2 regions of the Streptomyces sp. 6N223 genome follow, and region 1 is predicted to be linked to the other one. Evidence: predicted binding sites of a transcription regulator. Region 1 holds the regulator's gene; the other holds the start of a gene.
The links. The regulator HrcA, encoded in region 1, represses chaperone genes, less so after heat shock. The targets are predictions, from matches to a motif close to TTNGCACTCNGNNNNNCNGAGTGCNAA.

Region 1 (6,234 bases):
CGGCGGCCGTGGCTAGCTGCCGCTGGCCGTCGTCGGCCTTGCTCACCACGGACTCCAGGCGCCGGGACGCCTTGCCCAGCTCGCCCGCGAAGCGGCGCGGCGAGGCGGCCAGATGCGTGGTCAGCGCGAGCTGGGCGCGGGCCAGTACGGCGGTCAGCTCGCCGAGCAGGTACTCGCGCTCCTCGCGCTGCCGCTCGCGCTCCCGCTCCTCCCTGGCCCGTGCCCAGGCGTGCCAGACGGCGGTGATCAGGAGGGCCGAGATCGCCACGAGGGCCAGGAACGCCACGTTGTCGAACCGCCCCAGCGCCCCCGCGCGCCCCTCGAAGCCGGACTGCCACAGCTGGAGGAAGGGGCGGGTGGCCTGCTCCTCGTCCTCCTCGCGGAGCTCCGCGTAGGCCTGGCTGGCCTCCCACAGCCCCCACCAGGTGAACAGCAGCGGCGCGAACACCAGCACGCCCAGGATGCCCTCCACGAGATCCTCGCGCACGGCGCGCTTCCGCAGGCCGCTCCAGAGGCGGCCGGCCAGCGCGCGCGGCTGCTGCCAGGGGCGGGAGCTGAGGAACCGGCTCAGGCGGCGCAGCGGACCGAGGCGGGCGGGGCGCGGGCGTACGGCCAGGCTCTCGGGCCGGGCGAAGCTGGCTATCAGGTCCACCTCCGCCCACGAGGCGAGATCGTGACCCCCGCTCAGATCCTCGGCCAGGCTGTTCAGTTCGTCGCGTCTGAGTTCGAGCTCGTCCCTCCCGGCCAGCTCCCTCAGTTCGTCCGCGAGCTTGCCGGTGTTCACCAGCTCCGGCTGTGGCACGTCGTGTTCTCCCTCGCCCCTCATATGAGATGCGTCACCTTAGGGTGGCGGATCGTGAGACGCCAATTCGCCGCCCAGGGTTTCGCGTTGGGCGGGGGAGGGGTCCCGCGTACCCGCCCTCGGGGCTCCGCCCCGTCCCCCGCTGGAGGGCTCAGCCCCAGCGGCCGGTGCGGGCGAGGATGACGGCCGCGGCGGCCGTGCCGGCGGTCGAGGTGCGCAGCACCGTCGGCCCGAGGCGGTACGCCCGCGCGCCGGCGTTCGTGAACGCCGCCAGCTCCTCGTCCGTGATGCCGCCCTCGGGGCCGACGATCACCGTGATGTCGCCGGTCTCCGGCAGCTCCGCCGTCGCCAGCGGCTCGGCCGCCGCCTCGTGCAGGACGGCCACGAAGCCGCCCAGCTCGCGCGCGACCTCCCGCGTCGTGTGCGCCTCCCCCACCTGCGGAAAGCGAACACGCCGCGCCTGCTTCCCCGCCTCCCGCGCGGTCGCGCGCCACCGCGCGAGGGACTTCGCGCCGCGCTCGCCGCGCCACTGCGTCACGCAGCGCGCGGCCGCCCAGGGCACGATGGCGTCGACGCCGGTCTCGGTCATGGTCTCGACGGCCAGCTCGCCCCGGTCGCCCTTGGGCAGCGCCTGCACCACGGTCAGCCACGGCCGCGGCGACGGCTCCTGCCAGACCCGCGCGAGCGCGACCTTGAGCGCCTCGCGCCCCTCCACGGCGGCGACGGTCCCGGCGGCGGCGTTGCCCCGCCCGTCCGTCAGCACGATCTCCTCGCCCGCCCGGAGCCGCCGCACCGACGCGGCGTGACGGCCCTCGGGCCCGCCGAGGCGCAGCACGCCGCCGACGCGGGCGCCCATCAGGCCCTCGTAAACGAAAACCGGCGCCGTGGTCACGATCCCCACGCCCGCCTAGCGCCCGTTGAAGGCGTCCTTGAGGCGGGAGAACAGGCCCTGCTGGCCCGGCTGGAACTGGCCGGTGGGCCGCTCCTCGCCCCGCAGCTTCGCCAGGCGGCGCAGCAGCTCCTCCTGCTCCGGGTCCAGCTTCGCCGGCGTCTGCACCTCCACGTGCACCACGAGGTCGCCGCGCCCGTTGCTCCGCAGGTGGGTGACGCCGCGGCCGTGCAGCGGGATGGACTGCCCCGACTGGGTGCCCGGCCTGATGTCGACCTCTTCCATGCCGTCGAGCGTCTCCAGCGGCACCTTGGTGCCGAGGGCGGCGGCCGTCATCGGGATGGTGACGGTGCAGTGCAGGTCGTCGCCCCTGCGCTGGAAGACGGCGTGCGGGGTCTCGCGGATCTCCACGTACAGGTCGCCGGCGGGGCCGCCGCCGGGGCCGACCTCGCCCTCGCCCGCGAGCTGGATGCGGGTGCCGTTGTCGACGCCCGCCGGGATCTTCACCGTCAGGGTGCGGCGGGTGCGGACCCGGCCGTCGCCCGCGCACTCCGGGCACGGGTTGGGCACCACGGTGCCGAAGCCCTGGCACTGCGGGCAGGGCCGGGAGGTCATGACCTGGCCCAGGAAGGAGCGGGTCACCTGGGAGACCTCGCCGCGGCCCCGGCACATGTCGCAGGTCTGCGCGGAGGTGCCGGGCGCGGCGCCCTCCCCGTTGCACGTGCCGCAGACGGTGGCGGTGTCGACCTGGATCTCCTTGGTGGTGCCGAAGGCCGCCTCGTTGAGGTCGATCTCCAGGCGGATCATGGCGTCCTGGCCGCGCCGGGTGCGCGACTTCGGGCCGCGCTGGGTCGCGGTGCCGAAGAAGGCGTCCATGATGTCCGAGAAGTTGCCGAACCCGGCTCCGAACCCGGCGCCCGGGCCCGCGCCGGCGCCCGGACCCAGGGGGTCGCCGCCCAGGTCGTACATCTGCTTCTTCTGCGGGTCCGAGAGCACCTCGTAGGCGGTGTTGATCTCCTTGAACCGCTCCTGGGTCTTCGGATCCGGGTTCACGTCCGGATGCAGCTCGCGCGCCAGCCTGCGGAAGGCCTTCTTGATCTCCTCCTGCGAGGCGTCGCGCGGCACACCGAGGATCGCGTAGTAGTCCGCCGCCACTTAGTTCTCCGCGAGGATCTGTCCGACGTACCGTGCCACTGCGCGCACCGCTCCCATCGTTCCGGGGTAGTCCATGCGGGTCGGTCCGACCACGCCCAGCTTCGCGACCGCTTCGTCACCCGAACCGTAGCCCACCGAGACGATCGATGTTGAGGTGAGGCCCTCGTGTGCGTTCTCGTGACCGATACGCACCGTGACGCCCGAGTCGGTGGCCTCTCCCAGCAGCTTCAGGAGCACCACCTGCTCCTCCAGCGCCTCCAGCACCGGCCGGATCGTCAGCGGGAAGTCCTGGGCGAAGCGGGTCAGATTGGCGGTGCCGCCGATCATCAGCCGCTCCTCGGTCTCCTCGACGAGGGTCTCCAGCAGGGTGGAGAGCACCGTCTGCACCGTGCCGCGCTCCTCCGTGTCGAACGCCTCGGGCAGGTCCTGCACCAGCCGCGGCACGTCCGTGAACCGCTCGCCCGCGATCCTGGCGTTGAGCCGGGCCCGCAGGTCGGCCACGGAGGTCTCGCCGAACGGGGCGGGGCAGTCGATGAGGCGCTGCTCCACCCGGCCGGTGTCGGTGATCAGCACCAGCATCAGGCGGGCGGGAGCCAGCGGCAGCAGCTCGACGTGCCGCACCGTGGAGCGGGTCAGCGAGGGGTACTGCACGACGGCGGCCTGGCGGGTGAGCTGCGCGAGCAGCCGCACCGTGCGCGCCACCACGTCGTCGAGGTCGACGGCGCCGGCCAGGAAGTTCTGGATGGCGCGGCGCTCGGCGGCGGACAGCGGCTTGACGTCGGCCAGCTTGTCGACGAAGAGCCGGTACCCCTTGTCGGTCGGCACGCGGCCGGCGCTGGTGTGGGGCTGGGCGATGTACCCGTCCTCCTCCAGGGCGGCCATGTCGTTGCGCACCGTGGCCGGTGAGACGCGCAGGTTGTGCCGCTCGGTGAGGGCCTTGGAGCCGACGGGCTCCTCGGTGCCCACATAGTCCTGGACGATGGCCCGCAACACCTCAAGTCTGCGTTCGCTGAGCATGTGCGCACCTCCCGTCCCGGCCGTGTGGTTCGCCCGCCGCACTGGCACTCATCCGTGTGGAGTGCCAATCCCTGCTCCAGTGTACGGCCGGGTAGCTCGACGAGGGAAAGCGCGACGGAAACGACGGTACCGCGCGACCGGCGTGAACAGGAGGGCGCGAGGGGCGTTTAACGTCGACCTGTGGTGAGCGAACAGGGCGTTCCCGGCCAGGCCTGGGAAGACGTGGCGGCCGGGGTGTGGCGGCGGAGGCTGCCGGGGTGGGACGAGACGGTCGGGGTGGTGGCGGGCGAGGCGGGGCTGCTGCTGGTGGACGCGGGGCCCTCGCCGCGGGCGGGGGCGGCGCTGCGGCGGGAGCTTGCCGGGATCCCGGGTGCCGGCGGGCTGCCGGTGCGGTGGCTGGTGATCACCCACCCGCACTTCGACCACGTGCTCGGCGCGGCGGCGTTCGCGGGCGCCGAGGTGTACGGGGCGGCGGGCCTGTCCGGGCACCTGGCGCCGGCGGCGCTGGCGGCGGACGCGGTGCGTCACGGAATGGACGAGGCGGAGGCGGCGGAGGCGGCGGAGGCCCTCCGGGCCGCTGTGCCGGACGTCGTCGAGGTGGCGGGGGGCGGAGAGCTGGTGCTCGGCCTCGGCGGCGGCCGGGAGGTGGTGGTGGCGAACGCCGGGCCGGGGCACACGGGCCACGACCTGGCGGTGGTGGTTCCGGGGGAGCCGCGGGTGGTGTTCTGCGGCGACCTGGTCGAGGAGTCCGGCGAGCCGCAGGCGGGGGAGGACGCCCGTCCGGCGCGGTGGCCGGCGGCCCTGGACCGGCTGCTGGCCCTGGGCGGCGAGCGGGCGCGGTACGTGCCGGGCCACGGCGCGGTGGTGGACGCCGCCTTCGTCCGGGCGCAACGGGGGGCGCTGGCCCGCCGGTTCGGAGTGGTTGACTGACGCCATGCGACAGTACGACCCCGATCTGACGCCGCCGTGGAAGCGGCCCAGGCCCGTCCCGGAGGTGGCGGCCGAGCCGGGCATGGTGGTGGAGGAGGTCACCACCGGCTTCTGCGGGGCGGTGATCCGCTGCGAGAAGACGGCGCAGGGCCCGACCGTCACGCTGGAGGACCGCTTCGGCAAGCCGCGGGCGTTCCCCATGGACCCGCGGGGCTTCCTGCTGGAGGGCAGGGTCGTCACGCTGGTCCCGCCGCGCCCGCGACCCGGGGAGGGCTCCGGCGGCGGCCGCGCCCGGACGGCGTCCGGATCGCTCGCCGTGCCGGGGGCCCGCGCCCGCGTGGCACGCGCCGGGCGCATCTACGTCGAGGGGCGCCACGACGCGGAGCTGGTCGAGAAGGTGTGGGGCGACGACCTGCGCGTCGAGGGCGTGGTCGTCGAGTACCTGGAGGGCATCGACGACCTCCCGGCGGTGGTGCGCGCCTTCGGCCCCTCCCCCGGGGCCCGGCTCGGGGTTCTCGTGGACCACCTGGTGCCCGGCTCCAAGGAGTCGCGGATCGCGGCGGAGGCCGGCGGGCCCGACGTGCTGGTGCTCGGGCACCCGTTCATCGACATCTGGGCGGCGGTCAAGCCCGCGGCGGTCGGCATCGCCGCCTGGCCGGAGGTGCCGCGCGGCCAGGACTGGAAGACGGGGGTCTGCCGGGCCTTGGGCTGGCCGGAGAACACGGGCGCGGCCTGGCGGCGCATCCTCGGCAGCGTCCGCGACTACCGCGACCTCGACCCCGGGCTGCTGGGGCCGGTGGAGCACCTGATCGACCACGTCACGGTCGGCGGACCCGGCGGGCCCGGCGGACCCGGCGCCTGAGCCGGGAGGCACGGGCGGATGGGGGACGACGATTGCCGGACGACGAATGCCGGACAATGGGGACCATGCCCAGCGTCCAGCCCGACGGCGAGCCGGTGCCCTCCGACGGCGCCCTCCCGGGGCACGCCCTCGCCGGGGCCGCGGACCGCCCCCTCGCCTTCTACCTGCACGTGCCGTACTGCGCGACGCGCTGCGGCTACTGCGACTTCAACACCTACACGGCGTCCGAGCTGCGCGGCTCGGGCGGGGAGCTGGCCTCCCGCGAGAACTACGCCTCGGTGCTCGCCGAGGAGGTGCGGCTGGCCCGCAAGGTGCTGGGGGACGACCCGCGCCCGGTGGCGACGGTCTTCGTCGGCGGCGGCACGCCCACGCTGCTGCCCCCCGCCGACCTGGCGCGGATGCTGGCGGCGGTCCGGGAGGAGTTCGGCCTCGCGCCCGGCGCGGAGGTCACCACCGAGGCCAACCCGGACTCGGTCACCCAAGCCTCGCTGGCCGCGCTGCGCGAGGCGGGCTTCACGCGCGTCTCGTTCGGCATGCAGAGCGCCCGCCAGCACGTGCTGGACGTGCTGGAGCGCACCC
Region 2 (6,234 bases), on a different contig from region 1:
CGCGGGCCACGCCGTCCGGCAGCACCCGGAAGAAGTCCGGCGGCGCCCACGGCGTGTGCGAGAAGTGCCCGATCCGCAGGTCGGGGCGGCGTTGCCGCAGCATGCCGGGCAGCAGCGAGAGGTGGTAGTCCTGCACCAGCACCGCGGCGCCGGGGGCGGCCTCCTCGACCACCGTGTCGGCGAACATGGCGTTGTACGCGCTGTAGCGGCTCCACTGCTTCTCGAAGGCGCTGTCGAAGACGGGTTCCAGCGGCGTCTGGTACAGCATGTGGTGGACGAACCACAGCACGGAGTTGGCGATGCCGTTGTAGGCCGCGTCGAAGGTGCTGGGGGAGATGTTCAGCATCCGCACCGCCTGCCCGCCGGTCGCGGCCGGGTCCAGGCGCCGCCCGAAGCGCCGCGTCGCCTCCCTGTCGCCCTCGCCGAGCGCGGCGCACACCCACAGGCCGCCGTCCGGGCCGAGCGCGCTGAGGCCGGAGACGACGCCTCCGCCGCCGCGCCGGGCGGTGAGCGAGCCGTCCTCGGACACGGCGTAGCTCACCGGGCCGCGGTTGGACGCGATCACGACGCTGCCGTCGGCCGTCATGGGCTCATCACCTTCCGTGAGGGCATGAGGATGTGCTCGCGCGGAAGGTAGTTAGCCCGCCGCGCGAGCGATGAAACGTGTCTCCCGTCACGCCGCCTTGCGGGCGGCGTACTCGGGGACGCTCGTCATGGGCGGGCGTTCCTCGGTGTGGATGTGGTGGGTCTGCGGGGCGAACCCCCCGGTATCGGTCCTCTCGAACTGGGTTATCCCCGGCCGGACCGGCACCGGGCCCGGCAGCCGGCTCTGCGCGGTGCGCATGATCGCGGCGGCCATCCGGCCCAGCGCCTGCCCGTCCTGGTGGCGGTGCTTGCGGACGCCCACGTCGACCTGGGCGAGCGCGTCGAGGCCGGCCAGGTTGAGCGTGTCGATCAGCAGGCCGAGCTCCACGCCGTACCCGACGGGGAACGGCAGCCGCTCCAGCAGCGAGCGCCGCGCCGCGTACTCCCCGCCCAGGGGCTGCACCACGCCGGCCAGCTGCGGCCAGTGGAGGTTCAGCAGCGGGCGGGCGACGAGCTCGGTGACGCGGCCGCCCTGCCGGGCGCCGGACGGCTGGTCGCCCAGCGGGCGGTCGTACATGGCCTTGACCATCTGTACCCGCGGCTCGGTGAGCAGGGGTCCGAGGATGCCGGAGACGAAGCGGGAGTCGAATTCCCGCAGGTCGGCATCGACGAAGCAGATGATCTCGCCGCTGGCGGCCAGCAGCGAGCGCCAGAGCACCTCGCCCTTACCGGGCACGGGCGGTAGCCGGGGGAGGATCTCGTCCCGGTGGACGACCTTGGCGCCCGCCGCGGCGGCCACCTCGGAGGTGCGGTCGGTGGAGCCGGAGTCCACCACCATCAGTTCATCGATCAGCGGCACGTTCTCCATCAGGTCGCGCCGGAGCGCTTCCACGATGGCGCCGACGGTCGCTTCCTCGTTCAGCGCGGGGAGAACCACGCTGATGCTGGCGGCCGCACCAGCCTCACGCTTCGCGTTCAGCATCTGCGGCAGCGAGCGGTCAGCGGCGACCCAGGACCGGCGGCTCAGCCACTCCTCTGCCTCTTCCAGCACGAATGTCGCTCCTGTTCGCGTTCGGCCATGTTGTTACCCGTATGGCCGTATCTGCCCCTTCCTGGTGGTGCCCGAACCCACCGCGCCCGCTTTTCTTCGTCCGCTTTCTCTGAGTGATCAGTCGTGATCGACTGGCCTGACTCGCGGGTCTTCGGCGTCTCGCGGATCGGACGGCCCGGGCCATTGTGCGGGCCGTCCGTTACAGTCTCGGACAGCGCAGGTGTCCTCCGCATATCGAGGCCCGCGCCCACAACCGCATACCGCTCATCCAGAGGGGCAGAGGGAACGGCCCGTTGAAGCCCCGGCAACCCTTCCGCCGGTCTCGTGACGACGCGAGGCTCCCGGTGGGGAAGGTGCCAATTCCGTCCCGTGGCGAGAGCCGTCACGGGGAAGATGAGGAGAGAAGGGCCTCGCACCCATGTCTGTGCTCACCACGCACGCCACCACCGCTCCCGCGACCGTCGACCTCGGCCCGGCCGCCGCGCTCTCCTGCCGGGAGTGCGGGGAGCGCTCCCCCCTCAGCCCGGACTTCGCCTGTCCGTCCTGTTTCGGGCCGCTGGAGATCGCCTACGACCTGCCGGCCGGCGACCCCGAGGCACTGCGCGCCCGCATCGAGTCCGGGCCGCAGAGCATCTGGCGCTACGCCCCGCTGCTGCCGGTGCCCGCCACCGTCGCCGAGCAGCCGAACCTCAATCCCGGGTGTACGCCGCTGGTGCGAGCCGACCGGCTCGCCGCCGAGCTGGGCGTGACCGGAGAGCTGTACATCAAGGACGACTCGGCCAACCCCACCCACTCCTTCAAGGACCGGGTGGTGGCCTGTGCCGTCGAGGCCGCCCGCGCTTTCGGCTTCACCACCCTGTCCTGCTCCTCCACCGGCAACCTGGCGGGCGCGGTCGGCGCCGCCGCCGCCCGCGCGGGGCTGCGCTCCTGCGTCTTCATCCCCGAGGGCCTGGAGCAGGGCAAGGTCGTCATGGCCGCGATCTACGGCGGCCAGGTCGTCGCCATCGAGGGCACCTACGACGACGTGAACCGGTTCTGCAGCGAGCTGATCGGCGACCCGGTCGGCGAGGGCTGGGGCTTCGTCAACGTCAACCTCCGCCCGTACTACGCCGAGGGCTCCAAGACCCTCGCCTTCGAGATCTGCGAACGCCTCGGCTGGCGGATCCCCGACCAGCTCGTCGTCCCGATCGCCTCGGGCTCGCAGCTGACCAAGATCGACAAGGGGCTGAAGGAGCTGATAGCCACCGGCCTGGTGGAGGACCGGCCGTACCGGATCTTCGGGGCGCAGGCCGAGGGCTGCTCGCCCGTCTCCCAGGCGTTCCGCGCCGGGCACGACGTGGTCCGGCCGGTGAAGCCCGACACCATCGCCAAGTCCCTGGCCATCGGCAACCCGGCGGACGGGCCGTACGTGCTGGACATCGCACGGCGCACCGGCGGCGCGGTGGAGGACGTCACCGACGGGCAGATCCTGGACGCGATCGGGCTGCTGGCCCGCACCGAGGGCGTCTTCGCCGAGACGGCGGGCGGCGTGACGCTCGGCGTGGCCCGCAAGCTGATCGAGAACGGGGTGCTCGACCCCTCGCTGACCACGGTCGTGCTGAACACCGGCGACGGCCTGAAGACCCTGGAAGCGGTGGCCCCGACGGCGGGCCCGACCGCGACCATCCGCCCGAATCTGGAGTCGTTCCGAAAGGCTGGCCTGGCATGAGCGTGACCGTCCGAATCCCGACCATCCTGCGCACCTACACCGGCGGGCAGGCCGAGGTGACCGCCGAGGGCGACACGGTGGGCGAGGTGCTGGCGGACCTGGACAAGAACCACCAGGGCATCGGCGCCCGGGTCCTGGACGAGCAGGGCGCGCTCCGGCGTTTCGTGAACGTGTACGTGAACGACGACGACGTGCGGTTCGCGCAGGGTCTCGACACCCCTACGCCGGACGGCGCGGGCCTGTCGATCATCCCCGCCGTCGCCGGCGGCTGAGCGGACGGACGACGGACGACGGACGACGGACGACGGACGACGGACCGTCACGCCTATCACGCGCCGCCCCCGGGTGACCACCCGGGGGCAGCGGCGTGTGCGGGGCGGGATAGGGTGATCGCGCGGGGTCGCGCGGGTCGTCCCACCCGGCAAACGGCGCCACTCGCATATGAATTCGCGACACATCGCGCGGAATTAAGGCTGAAAGTCGACGTACCAATTGTCTGGTTGGCGCGGTTGCGCCGCATTAAAAGATTCAACTTTCAGCTATTATGGGCCACTTGCCCCGTTCTGACTCATCATAATTTCTCGTCCGAATGACCTGTTGCACTGGGCGTACGTCCAGATACATTCAGCGGCGGTCGAGCGTTCCGGCGCACACCCCCAATCGCCCGGGGGTGGGGTCTGTGAAGTATGACCCGGGTCCGCGAAGTGCGGTCTCGTGAAAGGGCCAGCAATAGGGGAGTTAGGAATGGCTCAGGGCACCGTCAAGTGGTTCAACGCGGAGAAGGGATACGGCTTCATCGCGGTAGACGGTGGTGCGGACGTGTTCGTCCACTACAGCGCGATCCAGATGGACGGCTACCGCACCCTGGAAGAGGGACAGCGGGTCGAGTTCGAGATCTCGCAGGGACAGAAGGGTCCACAGGCCGACATGGTCCGGGTTACCGCCTGAACCGCCGACCGCACCACACACCAGCCGCATAGCACATCCGTCACGTTACAAGGGCCCCGCCCCCGGCCACCGGGCGCGGGGCCCCACCATGTGCGCCTCCGGGGACCGCCACCCCTGACCGACTGCCCTTCGGGCAGGCTTGCGCCCTCCCGTCGCCCGGCCACCACCCCTCACCGACTGCCCTTCGGGCAGGCTTGCACTCTGGGGGGGCGAGTGCTAATCATGGGCGTTAGCACTCTCCTTGTGAGAGTGACAGCAAGGACCGGTTCGGTGAGGTCCGCCGTCCAGGTGGCGCAGGGTGCCACAGGGGCGGCGGGCCGTCCGTCGCGGGCGCCATCGCGGTCCGGAGCAATCCACCCCCGTATATGGGAGGACCACTTCACATGGCCAAGATCATCGCGTTCGACGAGGAGGCGCGGCGGGGCCTTGAGCGCGGTATGAACCAGCTCGCCGACGCCGTCAAGGTCACGCTGGGCCCCAAGGGCCGGAACGTCGTCCTGGAGAAGAAGTGGGGCGCCCCCACGATCACCAACGACGGTGTCTCGATCGCCAAGGAGATCGAGCTCGAGGACTCCTACGAGAAGATCGGCGCCGAGCTCGTCAAGGAGGTCGCGAAGAAGACCGACGACGTGGCCGGTGACGGCACCACCACCGCGACGGTTCTGGCCCAGGCCCTGGTCCGCGAGGGCCTGCGCAACGTCGCGGCCGGCGCCAACCCGATGGCGCTGAAGCGCGGCATCGAGGCGGCCGTCGAGAAGGTCTCCGAGGCGCTGCTCGGCCAGGCCAAGGAGGTCGAGACCAAGGAGCAGATCGCCAACACCGCCTCCATCTCGGCCGGGGACACCCAGATCGGCGAGCTGATCGCCGAGGCCATGGACAAGGTCGGCAAGGAAGGCGTCATCACCGTCGAGGAGTCGCAGACCTTCGGTCTCGAGCTGGAGCTCACCGAGGGCATGCGCTTCGACAAGGGCTACATCTCGGCGTACTTCGCGACCGACATGGAGCGCATGGAGGCCGAGCTCGAGGACCCCTACATCCTCATCGTCAACTCCAAGATCAGCAGCGTGAAGGACCTCCTGCCGCTGCTGGAGAAGGTCATGCAGTCCGGCAAGCCGCTGCTGATCATCGCCGAGGACGTCGAGGGCGAGGCCCTGTCCACCCTCGTGGTCAACAAGATCCGCGGCACCTTCAAGTCCGTGGCCGTCAAGGCCCCGGGCTTCGGCGACCGCCGCAAGGCCATGCTCGGCGACATCGCCATCCTCACCGGCGGCCAGGTCATCTCCGAGGAGGTCGGCCTGAAGCTGGAGAGCGCCACGCTCGACCTGCTCGGCCGCGCCCGCAAGGTCGTCATCACCAAGGACGAGACCACCATCGTCGACGGTGCCGGTGACAGCGAGCAGGTCCAGGGCCGGGTCAACCAGATCCGCGCCGAGATCGAGGCCTCCGACTCGGACTACGACCGGGAGAAGCTCCAGGAGCGCCTGGCGAAGCTGGCCGGCGGCGTGGCCGTCATCAAGGCCGGTGCCGCCACCGAGGTGGAGCTGAAGGAGCGCAAGCACCGCATCGAGGACGCGGTGCGCAACGCCAAGGCCGCCGTCGAGGAGGGCATCGTCGCCGGTGGCGGCGTGGCCCTGCTCCAGGCCGGCTCGGCGCTGGAGAAGCTGGAGCTGGAGGGCGACGAGGCCACCGGTGCCGCCGCCGTCCGGCTGGCGCTTGAGGCCCCGCTGAAGCAGATCGCGATCAACGCGGGCCTCGAGGGCGGCGTCGTGGTGGAGAAGGTGCGCAACCTTCCCACGGGCCACGGCCTGAACGCCGCCACCGGCGAGTACGAGGACATGCTGGCGGCCGGGATCCCCGACCCGACCAAGGTGACCCGTTCCGCCCTGCAGAACGCCGCCTCCATCGCGGCGCTCTTCCTCACCACCGAGGCGGTCATCGCCGA

Region 2: groL (chaperonin GroEL) is a predicted target of HrcA. The motif match lies at 4,522-4,548, and genes of this name have one in related genera.

Annotation. Positions count from the first base shown of each region.
Region 1 is NZ_JBQQCA010000057.1:22,086-28,319, reverse strand. It holds gene ACTWQH_RS26995 (hypothetical protein) at 1-802, opposite strand, end outside; gene ACTWQH_RS26990 (16S rRNA (uracil(1498)-N(3))-methyltransferase) at 954-1,658, opposite strand; gene dnaJ (molecular chaperone DnaJ) at 1,710-2,846, opposite strand; gene hrcA (heat-inducible transcriptional repressor HrcA) at 2,847-3,863, opposite strand; gene ACTWQH_RS26975 (MBL fold metallo-hydrolase) at 4,044-4,793, shown strand; gene ACTWQH_RS26970 (DUF3097 domain-containing protein) at 4,798-5,655, shown strand; gene hemW (radical SAM family heme chaperone HemW) at 5,721-6,234, shown strand, end outside.
Region 2 is NZ_JBQQCA010000025.1:35,106-41,339, forward strand. It holds gene ACTWQH_RS17230 (alpha,alpha-trehalose-phosphate synthase (UDP-forming)) at 1-586, opposite strand, end outside; gene ACTWQH_RS17235 (glucosyl-3-phosphoglycerate synthase) at 674-1,636, opposite strand; SAM riboswitch class I at 1,898-2,036, shown strand; gene thrC (threonine synthase) at 2,055-3,344, shown strand; gene ACTWQH_RS17245 (ubiquitin-like small modifier protein 1) at 3,341-3,616, shown strand; gene ACTWQH_RS17250 (cold-shock protein) at 4,089-4,292, shown strand; gene groL (chaperonin GroEL) at 4,676-6,234, shown strand, end outside.